3 regions of the Thauera humireducens genome follow, and region 3 is predicted to be linked to each of the others. Evidence: predicted binding sites of a transcription regulator. Region 3 holds the regulator's gene; each other region holds the start of a gene.
The links. Region 3 encodes FNR, which switches genes on or off when oxygen is low (the NO sensors DNR and NnrR bind a similar motif). Its sites were predicted from a motif close to TTGANCTAGNTCAA; they were not measured.
Positions count from the first base shown of each region.

Region 1: a site for FNR is predicted at 1,945-1,958, ahead of AC731_RS02345 (cytochrome c oxidase subunit 3 family protein). Genes of this name have one in related genera too.
Region 2: a site for FNR is predicted at 3,077-3,090, ahead of feoB (ferrous iron transport protein B). Genes of this name have one in related genera too.

Region 1 is NZ_CP014646.1:490,839-496,676, reverse strand. Features, by position in the region: gene AC731_RS02360 (magnesium transporter) at 1-859, opposite strand, end outside; gene AC731_RS02355 (hypothetical protein) at 1,127-1,396, shown strand; gene AC731_RS02350 (CreA family protein) at 1,418-1,891, opposite strand; gene AC731_RS02345 (cytochrome c oxidase subunit 3 family protein) at 2,084-2,611, shown strand; gene AC731_RS02340 (cytochrome C oxidase subunit IV family protein) at 2,628-2,918, shown strand; gene AC731_RS02335 (type IV pili methyl-accepting chemotaxis transducer N-terminal domain-containing protein) at 2,950-4,449, opposite strand; gene AC731_RS02330 (nitrite reductase) at 4,540-5,838, opposite strand, start outside.
Region 2 is NZ_CP014646.1:2,587,415-2,593,252, reverse strand. Features, by position in the region: gene AC731_RS12165 (response regulator transcription factor) at 1-682, shown strand, start outside; gene AC731_RS12160 (ferrous iron transport protein A) at 782-1,036, opposite strand; gene feoB (ferrous iron transport protein B) at 1,050-3,011, opposite strand; gene AC731_RS12150 (hypothetical protein) at 3,232-3,531, shown strand; gene rpsD (30S ribosomal protein S4) at 3,547-4,158, shown strand; gene AC731_RS12140 (hypothetical protein) at 4,155-4,454, shown strand; gene AC731_RS12135 (TonB-dependent receptor plug domain-containing protein) at 4,699-5,838, shown strand, end outside.
Region 3 is NZ_CP014646.1:48,982-54,819, reverse strand. Features, by position in the region: gene AC731_RS00305 (MerR family transcriptional regulator) at 1-402, shown strand, start outside; gene AC731_RS00300 (sulfite exporter TauE/SafE family protein) at 408-1,118, opposite strand; gene hemN (oxygen-independent coproporphyrinogen III oxidase) at 1,176-2,567, opposite strand; gene fnr (fumarate/nitrate reduction transcriptional regulator Fnr) at 2,717-3,463, shown strand; gene AC731_RS00285 (SirB2 family protein) at 3,478-3,867, opposite strand; gene AC731_RS00280 (Crp/Fnr family transcriptional regulator) at 3,972-4,652, shown strand; gene AC731_RS00275 (PHA/PHB synthase family protein) at 4,663-5,838, opposite strand, start outside.

The sequences.
Region 1 (5,838 bases), 440 kb from region 3:
CCAGCCCCACGGTCGTGGCGATGCCGCCGGCCACCACCAGGGCTACCGCGACCGCAACCGCCAGGTGGACGCTGCCGAACACGAGCCACACGGCGGGAAAGGTCAGCCCGCCCATGACCAGACCGATCAGCACGCCGGTGCGCGCCTCGCCGCCGATGATGGTGCGCATGCGGGCATGGCTCAGCGACAAGCCGCGCACCGCGACGGCCTCGGTCTGCGTGCCGATGGCGTCGGCCAGATAGACGAGGCCCGGGACGAAGAACGCAATCGCCGGATCGATCGCAAGCGCCCCTTCGAAACGCGACATGATCAGCGTCGCCAGCATGCTGCCCGCCAGCCCGAGCAGCAGCCACGGCAGGCGGTGACGCAACCGGCGCAGGGGCGGCGCCTCGATCGCCTCGCGCGCGAGCGTGGTCTCGCGCGCGATGCCGGCGAAACGGTGGAGGTCCTCGACGTGTTCGCGGCGCAGGATGTGCATCAGCGCTGCTGAGGGCACCACGCCCAGCAGCTTGCCCTTCGCATCGACCACCGGAATTGCGCTGATGGCATGGTGCAGCGCCAGCGAGGCCACCCGTTCCTGGTCGGTCGTGGCGTGCACCTTGGGAAACCCCGGCTGCACCGCGTCGCCGAGACGGCGGTCCCGCTCCAGCGCGAACAGGGCGGCCAGGGTCAGCACGCCCACCAGACGCTCGTCGTCATCGAGCACACACACGACGTCCATGCAGTCGTGGGCATGCGCGATAAGTTGGGACAGCACCTCGGCCACCGTCTGCCCGCGCCGGGCACGCGGAACGTTGGCAACGAGATAGTGCCCGGCCGTCTCGTCCGGTCCCATGCCGTCGCGCCGGGCGCCGGACACTCCGCCTCCGTGAGACGCCGACACCTCCTTCCGACGCTCGTCCGTCTCGTCCACGCCCCTGCCTCCCGCCGTTTCCTGCCCAGATGCTAGCAAAGGGCCCCGGCCCGCGAACAGCCCGAGGTCGAAACCGGCCTCCCCGCCCGCGCAGACTGCATGCGCCGCTCCGTGACAGGGCTCACACGCAGTCCAACGGCATCGGGGATTACCATTGAGTCAGACAAGACAGGCGCGAAATCCGCGCTTCAACACAAGGACCCAGAGGCCATCATGCGCCCCCAAGACCTCCTGATCGTGGAGGGTTCGCGCCACCAACCCCACGACCCCATCTGCCCCGACGGCGTAGAGATCGCGATCAACCGCGCAATCCATGCGGGTTACCGTATCGGACGCGAAGTCCTGGTCGGCCACGTCGCCGGCTGCGTGGTGGGCTACAACATCGGCCACTACGGCCGCTTCAGCGGTGCCCGCTACCCGCTGCTGGTGAACACCGAATTCGGTGTCGCCAAGTGCAGCCTGCAGGAAGTCGCCGCCGCCTGAGCGCGCTGAGACGAGCTCGGTTCAGCGCAGCTTGAGCGGTACGCTCGCGGGCAAGGGGACTGCGGTAACGTTGTTCTGCGGGCTGCCATCGATCAGCTTGTCGCTATAGACGAGGTATACCAGCGTGTTGCGCCTGGCGTCGGCCATGCGCACGATGCGCACCTTCTTGAACAGGATCGACGCGCGCTCGGAGAACACCTCCTCCTGCTTGTCCAACGGTTCCAGCAGGGTGATCTCACCCACCTGGCGGCAGGCAACCGCGGCATCGGCCGTGTCCTCGGCAAGGCCCAGCGTCCCCTTGATGCCACCCGTCCGCGCACGCGATACGTAACACGACACGCCCTTCACCTTGGGGTCGTCGAACACCTCGACCACCACCTGGTGATTGCGCCCGATGAGCTTGAATGCGGTATCGACAGCGCCGACGGTCTCGGCCTGCGCGCAGAGCGGCAATGCCAGGGCGGCGCCCAGCGCGCCGAGCAGGAAGATCTTCACGTCCGTGCATCCTTGTTGCGGAGAGCCGCCAGTATCGCATTGCGACGCGCAATTTACCCTGCATCAAGGCAGCGCCGGCGCGGCCGCGCGAGAATGCCTTTCCGATCCCGTCTTCAAGCCCCTCCCGTGTCGTACGCCGCCACCCTGCCCGACGCTCCACCCGCCCCCGGCCGCATCCCGGGCAGCAAGGCGATGTGGGTCGGCATCTTCTGCGAGGTGACCGAATTCGCGCTGATGTTCGCGGTGTACTTCATCGCGCGCGCGCATCACCCCGAGGTCTTCCGCGCCGGCCCGGAGCGACTGTCGCTGCTGGCCGGCACCGGCTACACGCTGATGCTGCTGACCAGCGGCTGGTGCGTGGCACGCGCAGTGCACGCCATGCGCGCCGGACGCCGGAAGGCGAGCCTGCGCTGGCTGCTGGGCGCGTTCGTGTTCGGTCTCGGCTACCCGGTGATCAAGCTGTTCGAAGTGCGCTGGAACCTCGCCCACGGTCTCGACGGCGATGCCGGCGTATTCATCGTCACCTACTACTACCTGACCTTCAACCACCTGATCCACGTGTTCTGGGGGCTGCTCGGCCTGATCTGGGTGATGCTGCGCACCGGCACCGGCTCCTACTCGGCCGACGAGCATTCGGGACTGGAGGCCTTTGCCTGCTACTGGCACGCGACGGACATCATCTGGCTGATGATCTTTCCGCTGTTCTACGTGCTGCGCTGAGCCTGGAGACGATGCCATGAACGAGATCCGCAAGCTCGACCTCGCCTGGCTGGGACTGGTCGTGCTGAGCGTGGTCGGCGCCGCGCTCGGCGGCAGCCCGGACACCGGCTTCGGCGTCACCGTGCTGGTCGCGCTGGTGATGGGCATCAAGGTCCGCATCGTGTGCGACCGTTTCCTCGAACTGCCGACGGCCCGGCGCGGCATCCGGCTGGCGATGCACGGCTTCTGCTACGGCATGCCGATTCTGGTGATCCTCACCAGCGCCTTCGGCGACATGCTCGCACGGCTGACCGGCGCGCTGGTCTGATGCGCCCCGTTGGTCCGCGGCGTGTCATGCCCTAGGCGGCCGGCGCCGGCGTCAGCCGCTCATAGAGCTTCACTGCGGTATCCACATGGCGTAACAGCCGGTCGGCCTCGCCGACCACCGCCCGCACATGCTGCGCGCGCTGCACGCGCATCACATCGGGTGCCAGCGCACGCAGGAAGCGCTGCCACTGGTCCGACACTTCCTGCAGTTGCCCAGACAGTTCGGGAAGGCGCCGCCCGCTGTGGCGCAGTTCGTCGAGGTTGCGCTCGAACTCACCGGTTGCCGCGTCGATCTCGTCCTGGATGCGCGCCGGCTCGGCCACCCACTCGCGAAACACGAACAGCTTGCCGATGCGCTGCGACAACATGCGGTTGCGACCGGCCACATTGACGTAATGCGCGTCCGGCAGCCCGAACGCCTGCTCGGCCGCGCTGGTGAGCCGGTCGGCCGCATCGAGCACGGTTTCGCTGGCGGCAAGCACCCGCTTCGCCCGCGCCGGCGTCGCGCCGTCCTCGGCCAGCGCGGCACGGTAATCGGGCCAGGCCTCGACCACGGCCACGCGCCCCGACTCCAGGAGATCGGGCATCCCCAGCGCCTCGAGACGGGCCAGCACGCGCTCGAACTCGTGCACCAGCCGCCGCAGGCGCACCGCGGCCTTCTCCACCGACAGGCCCGCCGCGATCAGTGCCCAGGCGATGGCCATGCGCTGCGACAGCATGCGACAGCGACCGCACAGGTTGACCAGTGCCCCGGGCGCGATACGCGCACCGGACGGCACGCCCTGGGCCTTGCCCTTGCGCACGAAGCGCAGGCGCTGGCCCGACTTGCCGGCTTCGATATCGCTCAGCGCGGCGTGCTGGACGTGCACCTTGCGCCCCTCGACGACGACCACACCTTGATCGCTGAGTTGGCGCAGGCTGCGTGAAAAGGACTCGGGGGTCATGCCGATGCGGGCCGCAATGATCTTCTTGCTGGCCTTCAGCACGACCGTGGTCTCGCCGGCGAGACCGATGCGATCACCCGCCTGCGCGAGCAGGTAGTCGAGGATGCGTTGTGCGCCGGTGGCCCCCGAATGGTGGCCGGAAACGTCGAACTCGATCGCGCACTGGCGCTTCGCCAGCGTCTGCACGATCCGCCAGCTCAACGCAGGGTCCTTCTGGATGGCCCCGCGCAGGCGGCGGATGTCGATCGCAACGACGACGCTGTGGGCGAGCGCCCTGCACGATGCGCCGTAATGCGTGCGCGCCAGTAGTTCGCCGAGCGCGAGCACCTGCGGCGCCTGCGCCAGTTCCAGCACCTTCTCGTTGCCGGTGGGCAGCAGGTGCTCGCGCGCCACGCTGCCGCTGGCCAGCACGAAGGCCTCGTGGATCGGATCCTCGGCACGGTAGAGCAGGCTCTGCGCGTTCAGTTCGAGCACGCGGCTACCCACCGCCAGTTCGTCGAACAAGGCCGCCGGCAGGCCGGCAAAGAGCGGCTCGGCCGCCAGCAGCTTGCGTTGCGCCCAAAGGGCGTCCCTCGTTGGGGCGATCACTTCAACGACACCTCTAGATGGTTCGGCAAGGCGACGGACTGAGCAATCCGGGGAGGGGCTGCCCTCTCCCCCGAGGGACTCGCAGGCGCCTCAGTACACGTCGTGTTGCGTGTTGTAGACGTTGAACTTGCCCGTCGGCGTGATCAACCTGGGATCACGGATCACGGCCTTGAGCTTGCGCGTCCTGTCATCGACGACGACGATCGCCGACTCCTGGTCCGCACCATTCCAGACCGAGAACCAGACCTCGTCGCCCGCCTTATTGTATTCCGGCTGAACGACGCGCTTCGGGCCGGCCTTGACGCCGGACCACTCGCCGACGGGGATCAGCTCGTAGCCCTTGTCGATGTTGTCGATGTCCCACACGGCAACCGACTGGCTGATCTTCTCGTCCGGGTTCAGCGTGGTGTCGGCCCACAGGTTCTTCGACGTCGGATGCGTCTTCAGGAACAGCGATCCGCCCCCCAGGCCCTTCAGCGTGCGCACCACCTTCCAGGCATTGTCCGGGTGCTGGTGCGGATCGGTGCCGATCAAGGAGATCGTCTCGTCGCCCAGGTGGCCGGTGGCCCATACCGGGCCGAACTTCGGATCGACGAAGTTCGCGCCACGACCCGGGTGCGGCACCTTGCCCACGTCGACCAGTTTCTCCAGCTTGCCTTCCTTGGTATCGATGACCGCGATCTTGTCCGATGCGTTGGCTGCGTCCATGAAGTAGCGGTGCGTGGACTCGAAGCCCCCGTCGTGCAGGAAGGGCGCCGCCTCGATCATCTTGATGCTCAGGTTCTCGAGGTCGCGATAGTCCACCGAATACACCATGCCGGTTTCCTTCACATTGACGAAGAATTCCGGATTGAAGTGCGAGGACACGATCGCGGCCACGCGCGGCTCGGGGTGATAGTCCTGGGTGCCGGTGACCATGCCGCGGGTGGAGACGATCTTGCGCGGCTGCAGCGTGTCGCCGTCCATGATCACGAACTGCGGCGGCCAGTAGGTGCCGGCGATGGCGTACTTGTCCTCCCAGCCCTTGGCCTTGGAGCTCTCCACCGAGCGCGCCTCGAGGCCGACCTTGATCTCCGCGACCGTGTCCGGCTTCTCCATCCACAGGTCGATCAGGTTGATCTTGGCATCGCGGCCGATCACGAACAGGTAGCGGCCCGAGGCCGACATGCGCGAGATGTGCACCGCGTAGCCGGTCTCGAGAACGCTGACGATCTTCTTGCTGTCGCCGTCGATCAGCGCGATCTTGCCGTCATCGCGCAGCGTCACCGAGAACAGGTTCTCGAGATTGAGATCGTTCATCTTCTTCGTCGGACGTTTTTCGACCGGGACGACGACCTTCCACGACGCTTCCATTTCCTTGAGGCCGTACTCGGGCGGCGCCGGCGGCGT
Region 2 (5,838 bases), 1.6 Mb from region 3:
CGTCGAGGACGATGCCAATGTGGCGCGCCTGATCACCGGCACGCTCGAACGGTTCGGCTATCGCCATGCCGTCTTTTCGTCAGGTGGCGACTTTCTGCGACAGTTGCGGGCGCAGGCGCCGGATCTGGCGATCCTCGACCTCGGCCTGCCCGACATGGATGGCATGGAGGTGCTGCAGCAGTTGCGCAACCGCTACCGTTTCGGGCTGCTGATCGCCACCGGCCGCGTCGACACCTACGACCGGGTGATGGGGCTGGAGCTGGGCGCCGACGACTACGTGGTCAAGCCGTTCGAGCCGCGCGAACTGATCGCCCGCGTGCGCAGCATCCTGCGCCGCTACCAGCCCGAGCCGCAGATTGACGACAGCAGCTTGCGGGTGGCGGCCTTCGCCGGTTGGCGTTTCGAGTGCGCCACCCATCGCCTGGTCTCGCCCGACGGGGTCGAAGACACGCTCAGCCTGGCCGAGTCTCAACTGCTGACGGCTTTTCTCGAGCGCCCCAACCAGATTCTGTCGCGTGAGCAACTACTGTCGGGGCGCGATGTCAGTGCGCTCGACCGCAGCATCGACCTGCGCGTGTCGCGCCTGCGCAAACGCTTCGAGCAGGGCGGGCACAGCGGCAAGTTCATCAAGACGGTGTATGGCGCGGGTTACCTGCTGGCGGCGACGGTGAGCTGGAGCTGAGCGCGGGCCTCCGCTTTGTGGCGATGAACCTTGGTTTCTGTCTGGTGGGAGCGGCTATGCCGCGAACAGGGTCTGTCTCAGCGTAGCCGCTCCGATCACTCAGGTGGGTTCTGCCCAGATTTCGTGGGCCACTGCGTGTTCGATGGCGAGTTCGACGTGCTCGCACAGCAGCACGGTCATCGGCGTCTGCTGCAGCACCTTGACGGCCTGCGCCGCCGACAGGCCGTAGGCGTGCAGCTGCTCGCGCTGCAGCGGGTCGATCTCGTCGCCGAAATCGGTGATGCGGACCATGCGGCCGAGCGGCGTGCCGGTGAGGCGGATGCGTTCGTGGGTGGGCGTGCGGTTGGCGTTCATGTGTCGGCCTCCTTCAGAAGAACAGCCGCAGGCCGTGGTTGAGCAGGCCGCCGACGAGGAAGGCGGTGGGGATGATCATCGCCAGCATCAGCGCGGCGACCTTCATCCCCTGTTCCTTGACGATCATCATCAGGCTCGCAATGCAGGGCACGAACAGGGTGATCGTCACCATGCCCACCACCGCCTGCACCATCGACAGCTCGCCCTGGAGCGCGAACAGACCGCTGGCGCCGAAGTCGCGGCGCAGGAAGCCCATGACGAAGGCGGCGCTGGCCTCGGGCGGCAGGCCCAGCCAGCCTACCACCAGCGGCTTGCCGGCCTCGATGATCCACGGCAGCGCGCCGCTGCGGTCGAGCACGAACATGATCAGCGTACCGATCAGGAACAGCGGGATGACCTCGATCAGGTACCACTTGAGCCGTCCGCCGGTCTTCTTCAGTACATTGCCCAGCACCGGCATGCGCATCGGCGGCAGCTCGGTGATCAGCGGCACGCGCCGGCCGGGCACGACCTTGCTCGCCAGCCAGCCGGTGAACAGCAGCACCAGGACGATCGCCGCGACCCAGATCACCGTGGCGCCGAAGGAAATGCCGCCCAGCAGGCCGAGCACCACGCCCAGCTGCGCCGAGCAGGGAATCGCCAGTGCCATCAGGTAGATGGTGATGAGGCGTTCGCGCGGGGTGTGCAGGATGCGGGTGGTGAGCGTGGCCATGGTCACGCAGCCCAGGCCGAGCACCATCGGCAGCACTGCGCGGCCGTTGAGGCCGATGGCGGCGAACATGCGGTTGGCGATCACCGACAGGCGCGAGAAGTAGCCGGAGTCCTCCAGCACGCCGAAGGCGAGGAAGAAGGTGGTGACGATCGGCAGGATCAGCGCCAGCGCGTAGGTCATGCCCATCGTCCACAGGCCGTACTCGCCGACAAAGAGGTCGGCGAGCCAGGGCGTGGAAACGTGGCTGCGCACGAAGTCCGTCACCGCCGGGTTCAGCACTTCGCCGAAGAAGTCCTCTTCCAGCAGCCCGACCAGCGTACTGGCGCCGAAGTCGCCGACGAAGAGATAGACCGCATAGAGCACGCCGAGCAGCATCGGCCAGCCCCACAGGCGGTGCACTGCGACGCGGCCGAGCAGCATCGACAGCGTGCGGTCCTTGCCGCCGGCCTGCTGGGTGACGGTGCGTGCGAGGGCTTCGGCCGCGCCGCCGCGCTCGCGCGCGAGGCGGGCGGGCAGCGAGTCGCGACCGATGGCGGCGGTGAGTTCGGCCAGCGCCGCCCGCAGCGGCTCGCTGCCGGGCTGCGCTGCCAGCCAGGCCTCGACCTCGGGGTCACGGCCGATGGCGAGGATGGCCAGCCCGCGCGCGGCCAGGCGCGGATGCGGGCAGGTGCCGAGGATCAGCTGTTCGATGCGCACGATGTCGCGCTCCAGCACCGGGTCGTAGCGCAGCAGCGGAGCGGGCGCGGCGGCGCGCTGCAGGGCGTCGGTCAGGGCGGCGACGCCTTCGCCGCCGGTGGCCACCGTGGCGACGACCGGCACGCCGAGGGCCTCGGCCAGTGCGGCAGCGTCGACCTTCACGCCGCGTGCCTTCGCTTCATCGGTCATGTTCAGCGCCATCACCATCGGTACGCCCAGTTCGGCGAGCAGGGCGGTCAGATTCAGTGTGCGGCGCAGATTTTTGGCGTCGCCGACCTGGATCAGCGTGCGCATGTCCTCATTGAGCAGCGCGCGCATGGTCGCGCGCTCGTCGTCGCTGCGCGAGGGCAGGGCAAGCACGCCCGGGGTGTCGAGCAGCGAGGCCTCGCGGTGGAAGCGCGGCGCGGCACGCGACACCTCGACCGTGGTGCCGGGGTAGTTCGACACCGTGACGTAGGTGCCGGTGAGGCGGTGGAACAGCACCGACTTGCCGACATTGGGGTGGCCGACGAGGGCCAGGGTGCGCAGGGCGCCGGAGGGTGTGGCAAGCGAGGCAGCGTGGTGCATGGTAGGGGCAGAGGAGGCCGAGGTAGCAGATATCGTTAATGATAACGGATCTCATTAATTGCTTCATGATCTATCTCAAGTTTCGTGCTCGGTCCGAGTGCGCACCGGCATTCGATCCGTCGGCGGGCAGCGAAGGCGGGGCGCGATCTTTCATCACGTGTTGACAAGCCACAGTGCATCGATGATATTGCGAATCATTCGCAAATAAGAGAGGTGTTCCATGGCAAGGGATTCGACCCTCGAGCAGACCCGTCTGCTGACCGGCGTGCTGATGCACGTGTCGCGCTACCTCGATACCGGCTGTCCCCGTGCTGCGCACCGGGCGGGCTTGCTGCTGCGTTGCCTTGACGCCAGCGCCCTGGATCAGGAGCTGATGACATCGTGCGAACAACTCGACCAGGCGATATCCCATCCGCGACATCTCGGCTGCGCGAATGCAGTCGGCGATGCCTCGACTTCGAGTCGGCTTCGCTCGCGCTCTTCGCGCAGCTGCGTTTCAACCGCTTCATTCCCGAACTGATCGAAGGAGATCATCTTGTCCCGTTACACCGGCCCCCGTCTGAAAGTGATGCGTGCGCTCGGCGCCGAACTGCCCGGCCTGTCGCGCAAGCCGCTCGGTGAGCGCAACTACCCGCCGGGCCAGCACGGCCAGCGGCCGAAGCGCAAGTCGGGCTTCGGCGTGCAGCTGATCGAGAAACAGAAGCTGCGCTTCAACTACGGCCTCGGCGAAAAGCAGATCCAGCGCCTGTTCCGCGAGGCCAAGCGCGACCGCGGGCCGACCGGCGACAAGCTGCTCGAACTGCTCGAGCGCCGTCTGGACAACTTCGTGTTCCGCGCCGGTTTCGCCCCCACTGCGGTGGCGGCGCGCCAGCTCGTGCGCCACAAGCACGTGCTGCTCAACGGCCGCTCGGTGAATATCCCCTCGATCCGCATCAAGCCGGGCGACCGCATTCAGCTCACCGAGCGTGGCCGCCGAATTCCCTTCGTCGTCGAGACGATCGGCGAGCCTGCACTGACGCGGCCGGAGTGGCTGAGCATTGACGAAGCAGCCTTCGCTGCCAGCGTCACGCGCACGCCCTCGCCCGACGAGGTCCCGTTCCCGGTCGACGTCCAGCAGGTCGTCGAATACTACGCGGTGCGGCTGTGAGCGGCCTGCCTCCCTGCTGCGGCCAGGACTTCAGTGCCTCGCGCGAGTCGGCGCCGCACTACGGTACGCGACCCGAGCTGGCGCTGGCTGCCGTGCTTCAGCTGCTGTCGCGCTTTCCGGCGCGGCAGTCCCCCGCGCTTGCACGGGCCATTGTCGATCATCTGCAGGTGATCGGCGCCGATCAGCGCATTGCCGCCGAGGTGCGCGAGTGCGCGTCCAGCCTCGTGGAGGACTGGCGTGCGTATGCCTTGCTGAGCGAACAGCCAGCGGTTGAAGCCTCGCGCGTTTCGCACTGAGACGGTTCCGGCCTGGGGCGGGACCGTTCTGGAGATCCTGATGAGCAAGAAGTGCTGCAAGAAGGACAAGCCCTGCAAGGGCTGCCCGAGATTCAAGAAGTGATTTCGGCAAGCGAGCGCATGCAGATTTGATTGAAATCAAATAGGAATGATTCGCGTTTAAGTAAAGTTGTCTCACCTGATCCGAATCATCCCGGGCAAGCCAGCCGTCGCCAGCCAGCTCGACTACTCGATGGAGTTGTTTATGGAACTGCGCATGCGCGCAATGGCGTTGGCACTGCTGGGTGTCTCGTTCGCACCATCCCTGCTCGCCGCAGGTGAAACCGTGCTCGACGAGCAGGTTGTGACCGCCAAAGGCTACGCCGCCGACGTGCAGGAGACACCTCAGGCGATCGAGGTCCTGCGTCCGGCCACGGCGGGCGCCACGGTCGTCGGTGATCTGTTGCGAGGCAAGCCGGGGCTGGCGGCCCAGTCCGACGGTGCCTGGGGACAGAACCCGGTGCTGCGCGGTCTCAAGAAGGAGAGCGTCGTCGTCATGGTCGATGGTCTGCGTGTGAACTCGGCCCAGCCTCAGGGGGCGATCGCGTCCTTCATGGATCTCGGGCTGCTCGACCGTGTCGAGGTCGTCAAGGGGCCGGGCTCGGTGCTGCATGGCAGCGGTGCGATGGGCGGGGTCGTCAACCTGCTCACGCCCGAGGCCGCCTTTACCGCGGAGGAGCGCATGGGCGGCCGTGCCGGCGTGCGCTTCAGCAGTGTCGACAAGGGCGTGGCCGGTGCGCTGCTGGTGCAGCGTTCGAACGCCGATCACGCGCTGGTGCTGGGTGTGGCCGGGCGCGACGTGGATGACTACCGCAGCCCCGACGGGCGCGAGGACCGGACTGGCTACCAGTCCGACACCCTGCTGGCCAAGTATCGTCATCGCCTGACCGACGATGTCAGCCTGCGTCTGAATCTGCAGCGTCATGAGGACGAGGACGTGTGGTATCCGGGCTCGGCCCGCACCGGCGCGGGCATTCCGCGTCCGCTCGGCGTGGCGACCATCCATTCGCCCGAGCAGCGCCGCGAGCTCTACGAACTGGGCGTCGATGCGAAGCTCGGCGAAGGGCAGTTGTCGGCCGAGATCTATCGCCAGGAAGTGTTCCGCCAGATCCGTGCCCGCGGCGAAAACCTCGGTCGCGACTACGTGCGCAACGACGTCTCCTTCACGACCGACGGCGCGCGCGCCAGGTACGTGTTCCCGGTCGGCGGGGATCATCTGCTGACGGTCGGGGCCGAAACCTGGCGCATGAAGGGCGATCCCGAGCGCTACATGGACAACAACGCGCCGTTCTTCAACAACAACGTGCGCAACGATCCGTTCTCGGATGGCGAGATCGAGGCGGTG
Region 3 (5,838 bases):
CAAATCGAACGGACATTCACCATCGGCGCATTGGCGCGCGAGGCCGAGGTCGGCATCGAGACCATCCGCTACTACCAGCGCCGCGGCTTGCTGCACGCGCCGGAACGGGGCCATGGCAGCTACCGGCGGTACGGCCTGGCGGAACTCGCGCGGCTGAAGGCGATCCGCCGCGCGCAGCAGCTTGGTTTCTCGCTGGAGGAGATCGATAGCCTGCTCGCCCTCAACGAAGACACGGACCGCGACCGCGCGCGCGAAACGGCACAGGCGAAGATCGCACTGATCGACGCCCGCATTCGCCAGCTTCAGGACATGCGACGCGCGCTGGCCGAACTCGTGCGCTGCTGCCACGACACGCAGGCCGGTGCGCCCTGCCCCATCCTGCGTGCGCTGTCAGGCAGCTGAGCCACTCAGGTCACGCAGACCACGCCACTCCACAGGTCGCCGCCCAGTGTGGGCGCGTGATAGAGCCCGAATACGCCGAAGCCCAGCACCAGCAGGCCGGAGGCGAAGCGCACCTTCGGGTTGCGGGTGAAATCGCGGAAACGCTTGAACAGCATGCCCGCCAGCAGCAGGTTGGGCAGCGTGCCGAGGCCGAAGGCCAGCATCAGCCCGGCGCCGCGCGCACCTGAACCGGTGACGAGCGCCGTGGCGAGGATCGAATAGGTCAGGCCGCAGGGGATGAAGCCCCACAGCAGCCCGAGCGGCAGCGCCTGCTTGACCGAGCGCGCCGGCAGGAAGCGCCGCGTGGCCGGCTGGATGCGGCGCCAGATCACATGCCCCGCACGCTCGACCGGTGCCAGCAGGCGGGTGAAGCCGGTGAGGTAGAGCCCGAGCGCGATCAGCATCAGGTTGGCGAGCACGTAAAGCGTCATCTGCACCGGCAGCATGCCGTCGTACAGCATGCCCACCGAGCCGAGCGCGCCGACCAGGCCGCCGAGTGCGGTGTAGGTGGCGATGCGGCCGAGGTTGTAGGCCAGATGCAGCGGCCATTGCGGCTTGCTGCCGGGCGTCTGCACCTGCACGGTGAGCGCGCCGACAATGCCGCCGCACATCGACACGCAGTGCGTGCCACCAAGCAGGCCGATCAGGAAGACAGCGAAATAACCGGTTTCAGGCATGAGAAGAAAAGGCCCCGCTGCTGCAAAGCCTCATTCTACGCTGCGTTGCCGCAAGGTTCAGATCACGCGCGAGTAGCGCGCGCGCTCGCGGTCGGCCCGCAGATAGCGGTCGAACACCATCGCGATGCCGCGCACCAGCAAGCGTCCCCCGGGCTGCACGCTGATCCAGTCTCCGTCGATCTTGACCAGCCCCGCCTTCTCCATCTCCGCAAGTTCGGTCAGTTCCTCGGCGAAGTACTCCCGGAAGTTGATCAGGTGGGCGATCTCGATCGACTGCATCGACAGTTCGAAATGGCACATCAGCGCCTGGATGATCGCGCGCCGCAGCAGGTCGTCGGCGGTGAGCTCGATGCCACGCAGCACCGGCAGCTCATCGCGGTCGAGCGCGTCGTAGTACTCGTCGAGCGTCTTCACGTTCTGCGCATACACCGGGCCGATCTTGCCGATGGCCGACACGCCGAAGGCGAGCAGATCGCACTCGGCCTGTGTCGAGTAGCCCTGGAAGTTGCGATGCAGGCGCCCCTGGCGCTGCGCAACGGTGAGTTCGTCGTTGGGCTTGGCGAAATGGTCCATGCCGATATAGACATAGCCCGCCTCGGTCAGGCGGCGGATACCCAGTTGCAGCAACTGCAGCTTGGTATCCGGCGTCGGCATGTCACTCATGAAGATGCGACGCTGCGGCTTGAACAGGCCGGGCAGATGCGCATAGCTGTAAAGCGAGATGCGATCGGGCGAGATCTCGAGCACCTGTTCGAGCGTGCGGTTGAAGCTGATGACGTTCTGTTTCGGCAGGCCGTAGATCAGGTCCATGCTGACCGACTTGAAGCCAGTGGCGCGCGCTGCATCGATGACGAGCTTGGTCTCGTCGAAGCTCTGGATGCGGTTGACGGCCTGCTGCACGTCTTCGGCGAAGTCCTGCACGCCGACGCTCATGCGGTTGAAACCAAGCTCGGCCAGCAACTTGACGGTGTCGAAATCGACCTTGCGCGGATCGACCTCGATCGAATATTCGCCGTTGGGCACCAAGGTGAAGTGCTCGCGGACCGAGGCCATCAGTTGCCGCATTTCGTCATGCGAGAGGAAGGTCGGCGTGCCGCCCCCCAGGTGCAACTGCGTCACCTGGCGGCTGCCCTGCAGGCAGGCCGCTTGCATCTCGATCTCTTTAGCAAGGTATTTCAGGTACTTGGCTGAACGCCCATGATCCTTGGTTATGATCTTGTTGCAGGCGCAGTAATAACAGATCGTGTTACAAAATGGGATGTGGAAGTATAATGAGAGCGGTTTGCTGACGCCGCCAATGGCCCGATTTGCAAGCCAGTGCTTGAGCGCGTCGGCATTGAAAGCCTCGACAAAGCGATCCGCGGTCGGGTAAGAGGTATACCGCGGCCCGTTGATGTCGAATCGACGGATCAGCTGCGGATCGAAGATGAGTTCGTTCTGTTCGGTCATGATCTTGCTGCTACTGTGTGTGCCTAACAATGGCAGACCAGCGCAAATTTTTGGTTGACGTGGATCAACGGCCATGGTGATGCCAGCCGGGGACACTGTTAAACCGCGTTTTGGACTCTGTGAGTCGGGATGACGGGATTATCGTGCAGATGAGGGCAAGCGTGGCAATTACCGTGAGCGGGCTCAAGACCGCCTGTTCGCAGTGTAATCTTGTGGAACTGTGCCTGCCCTTCGGCATGCCCGACAGCGAACTGAGCCGCCTGGATGAACTGGTGGGTGCGCGACGCAAGGTGAAGCGCCAGCAGAACCTCTACCGCGCGGGAGACACCTTCGAGGCGATCTACGCGATCCGTGCGGGCTCGTTCAAGACCGACGTGCTGCTCGAAGATGGTCGCGACCAGGTGACCGGCTTCCAGATGACCGGGGAGATTCTCGGTCTGGATGGCATCAGCACCGAGACGCACAGTTGCAACGCCGTCGCGCTGGAAGACAGCGAGGTGTGCGTGATCCCCTACGCCAAGCTCGAACAGTTGTCTCACGAGGTCGAAGGCCTGCAGCATCAGTTCCACAAGGTCATGAGCCGTGAGATCGTGCGCGACCACGGCGTGATGATGCTGCTCGGCTCGATGCGCGCCGAGGAGCGCCTGGCGGCCTTCCTGCTCAACATGTCGCAGCGCTTCACCGCACGCGGTTTTTCGGCGGCCGAGTTCCACCTGCGCATGACGCGCGAGGAAATCGGCTCCTATCTCGGGCTCAAGCTCGAGACCGTGTCACGCGCCTTCTCGCGCTTCCAGGAAGAAGGCCTGATCGCCGTGCAGCAGAAGCACATCCGCCTGCTGGATACCGCCGGCCTGCGCAAGCTCATCCAGCACCAGACGGCCGGCAGCGGGCGCTGAGGCGCGCCCGGCGATCAGGCGGCAACCGCCAGGTAACCTGCGACATTCTTGGTCAGTGCCACCGAGGCGATCCACGCATACACCAGCAATGCGGCGGCGAAGGCGCCGAGCCGGATCCCCTTCGTCCTGCCGCGCTTCAGCGCAACCGTGCCGAGCAGGATGTAGGCGATCAGGCCGAACACCTTTGCCGTCACCCACCCTGCGTCGAAGGGATACTGCTGGATCATGACCGCCAGCGCGATCGCACTCAACAACAGGGCGCTGTCGACGACGTGAGGCAGCACCCGTGCCGGCAGGGCGTTCAGGCGCGGGCTGCCCGTCATCATCCAGAAGCCGCGCAGCAGGAACCCCATGGCGCTGAGCACCACGCAGGTGACATGAAGGTGCTTGATTGCGAAATACATGCGTACTCCCACCCGGACCGGCATCGCGCGTGCCGCGCGGCGCCCCGGGGTCGATTAGAATTGCCGTCAATAATGAGATCGCTTCCACCCAGGAACGCACGGACATGACCCACGCCGCCCTCGACCTGCCTGCGCTGCTCAAGCGCATCCCGCTGTTCAGCGAACTCTCGGACACCGATCTCGAGCTTGTCGCGCGCTACACGCGTGACCGCCACATCGGGCGTGGCGAGGTGCTGTTCCAGCGCGGCGACCAGCCGCATGGCTTTTACTTCGTCGTCTCGGGTCAGGTCAAGCTCGCCTTTTCGTCGCCACAGGGGACCGAGAAGGTCGTGGAGATCATCGGCCCGATGCAGAGCTTCGGAGAGGCCGTGATGTTCATGAACAAGCCCTATCCGGTGTTCGCCGAAGCGCTGACCGAAACACTGCTGATCCACGTCGGCCAGGCCGTGGTCACCGAGCTGATCGACCAGGACTCCACCTTCGCGCACAAGCTCCTCGCCGGCATGGCCATCCGCCTGCACGGGCTGATCCAGGACGTGGAGACCTATTCGCTGCGCTCGAGCATCCAGCGTGTGATCGGCTACCTGCTGCAGGTCGCCGACAGCGACACGCCGTGCGAGATCGCGCTGCCGACCAGCAAGCAGGTCATCGCTTCACGCCTGAACCTGACGCCCGAAACCCTGTCGCGCATCTTTCACGACCTCAGCGAATCGGGCCTGATCAGCGTTCAGGGCAAACGCATCACCTTGCACGACCCGACCCGCCTCGCCCGCTACCAGGCCTGAGGACTGCCCGCTACTTCTCGAGCACGTAGCTGCCCGGTGCCGCGCACAGCGCCGGGAAGCGCTTGCTGGCGGCCGGACGCGCCTCCACCTCGTCCCCCGCGCGCGGCTTGAGCCAGCGCATCCAGTCCTCCCACCAGCTGCCGGCATGCTCTTCCGCGCGCCTGCGCCACGAGTCTGTCGTGTCCGAGCGCTGGGCGTCGGCCGCCCAATAGCGCCGCTTCGGCGGATGCACGACGGGGTTGACGATGCCGAGGATGTGCCCCGAGCTCGACAGCACGAAGCGCTTGTTGCCGACGACGTGGTTGTTGACCGCGAAGGTCTGGCGCCACGGCGCGATGTGATCGTCCTCCGCGGACACCGCGTAGAGCGGCTGCCGGATCACCGACAGGTCGAGCGTCTCGCCGGCCACCTGCAGCGCATTGGTCTGGATGAGGCGATTGTGCAGGTAGAGCTCGCGCAGGTACCACGCGTGCATCGCGTACGGCATGCGCGTGGTGTCCATGTTCCAATACAGCACGTCGAACGGAGGCGGCGAATCACCGTACAGCCAGCCCTGCACGACGTAGTGCCAGATCAGGCTGTTCGAGCGCAGCAGCCGGAACGATGCCGCCATCTCCCCGCCATCCAGGTAACCCTTGCGTGCCATCCGATCGCACAGATAGTCGATACTGCTCTCGTCGATGAAGACCTCGATGTCGCCGGGCTTGTGGAAATCCACCAGCGTCGTGAACAGGGTCCAGTCGGCGACTGGCATGGCGTCCGGGGCATAGTGGCGGTTCGCCCAGGCCATGTACATCGCGAGCGCCGTGCCGCCGATGCAGTAACCGACCGCATGCACGCGCTCCACGCCGGCAAACTCACGCGCCACGCGCACGATCGTGTCGACGCCGTCCAGCAGGTAGTCGTCGAAACCGACGTCCCGCATCGACGCATCCGGGTTCTTCCAGCTCGTGATGAAGACGTCCAGGCCCTGGTCGAGCAGGAAGCGGATCATGCTCTTCTTCGGCACGAGGTCAAGCACGTAGAACTTGTTGATCCACGGCGTGACGATGACGACAGGTTCGGCATGCACGCGCGGCTGGGTCGGCGCGTAGTGGATGACTTCGAGCAGCCGGTTGCGGAACACGACCGCGCCCGGCGTGGTGGCGAGATTCTCGCCGACCTTGAAGTCCTCGGGGTCGGTCAT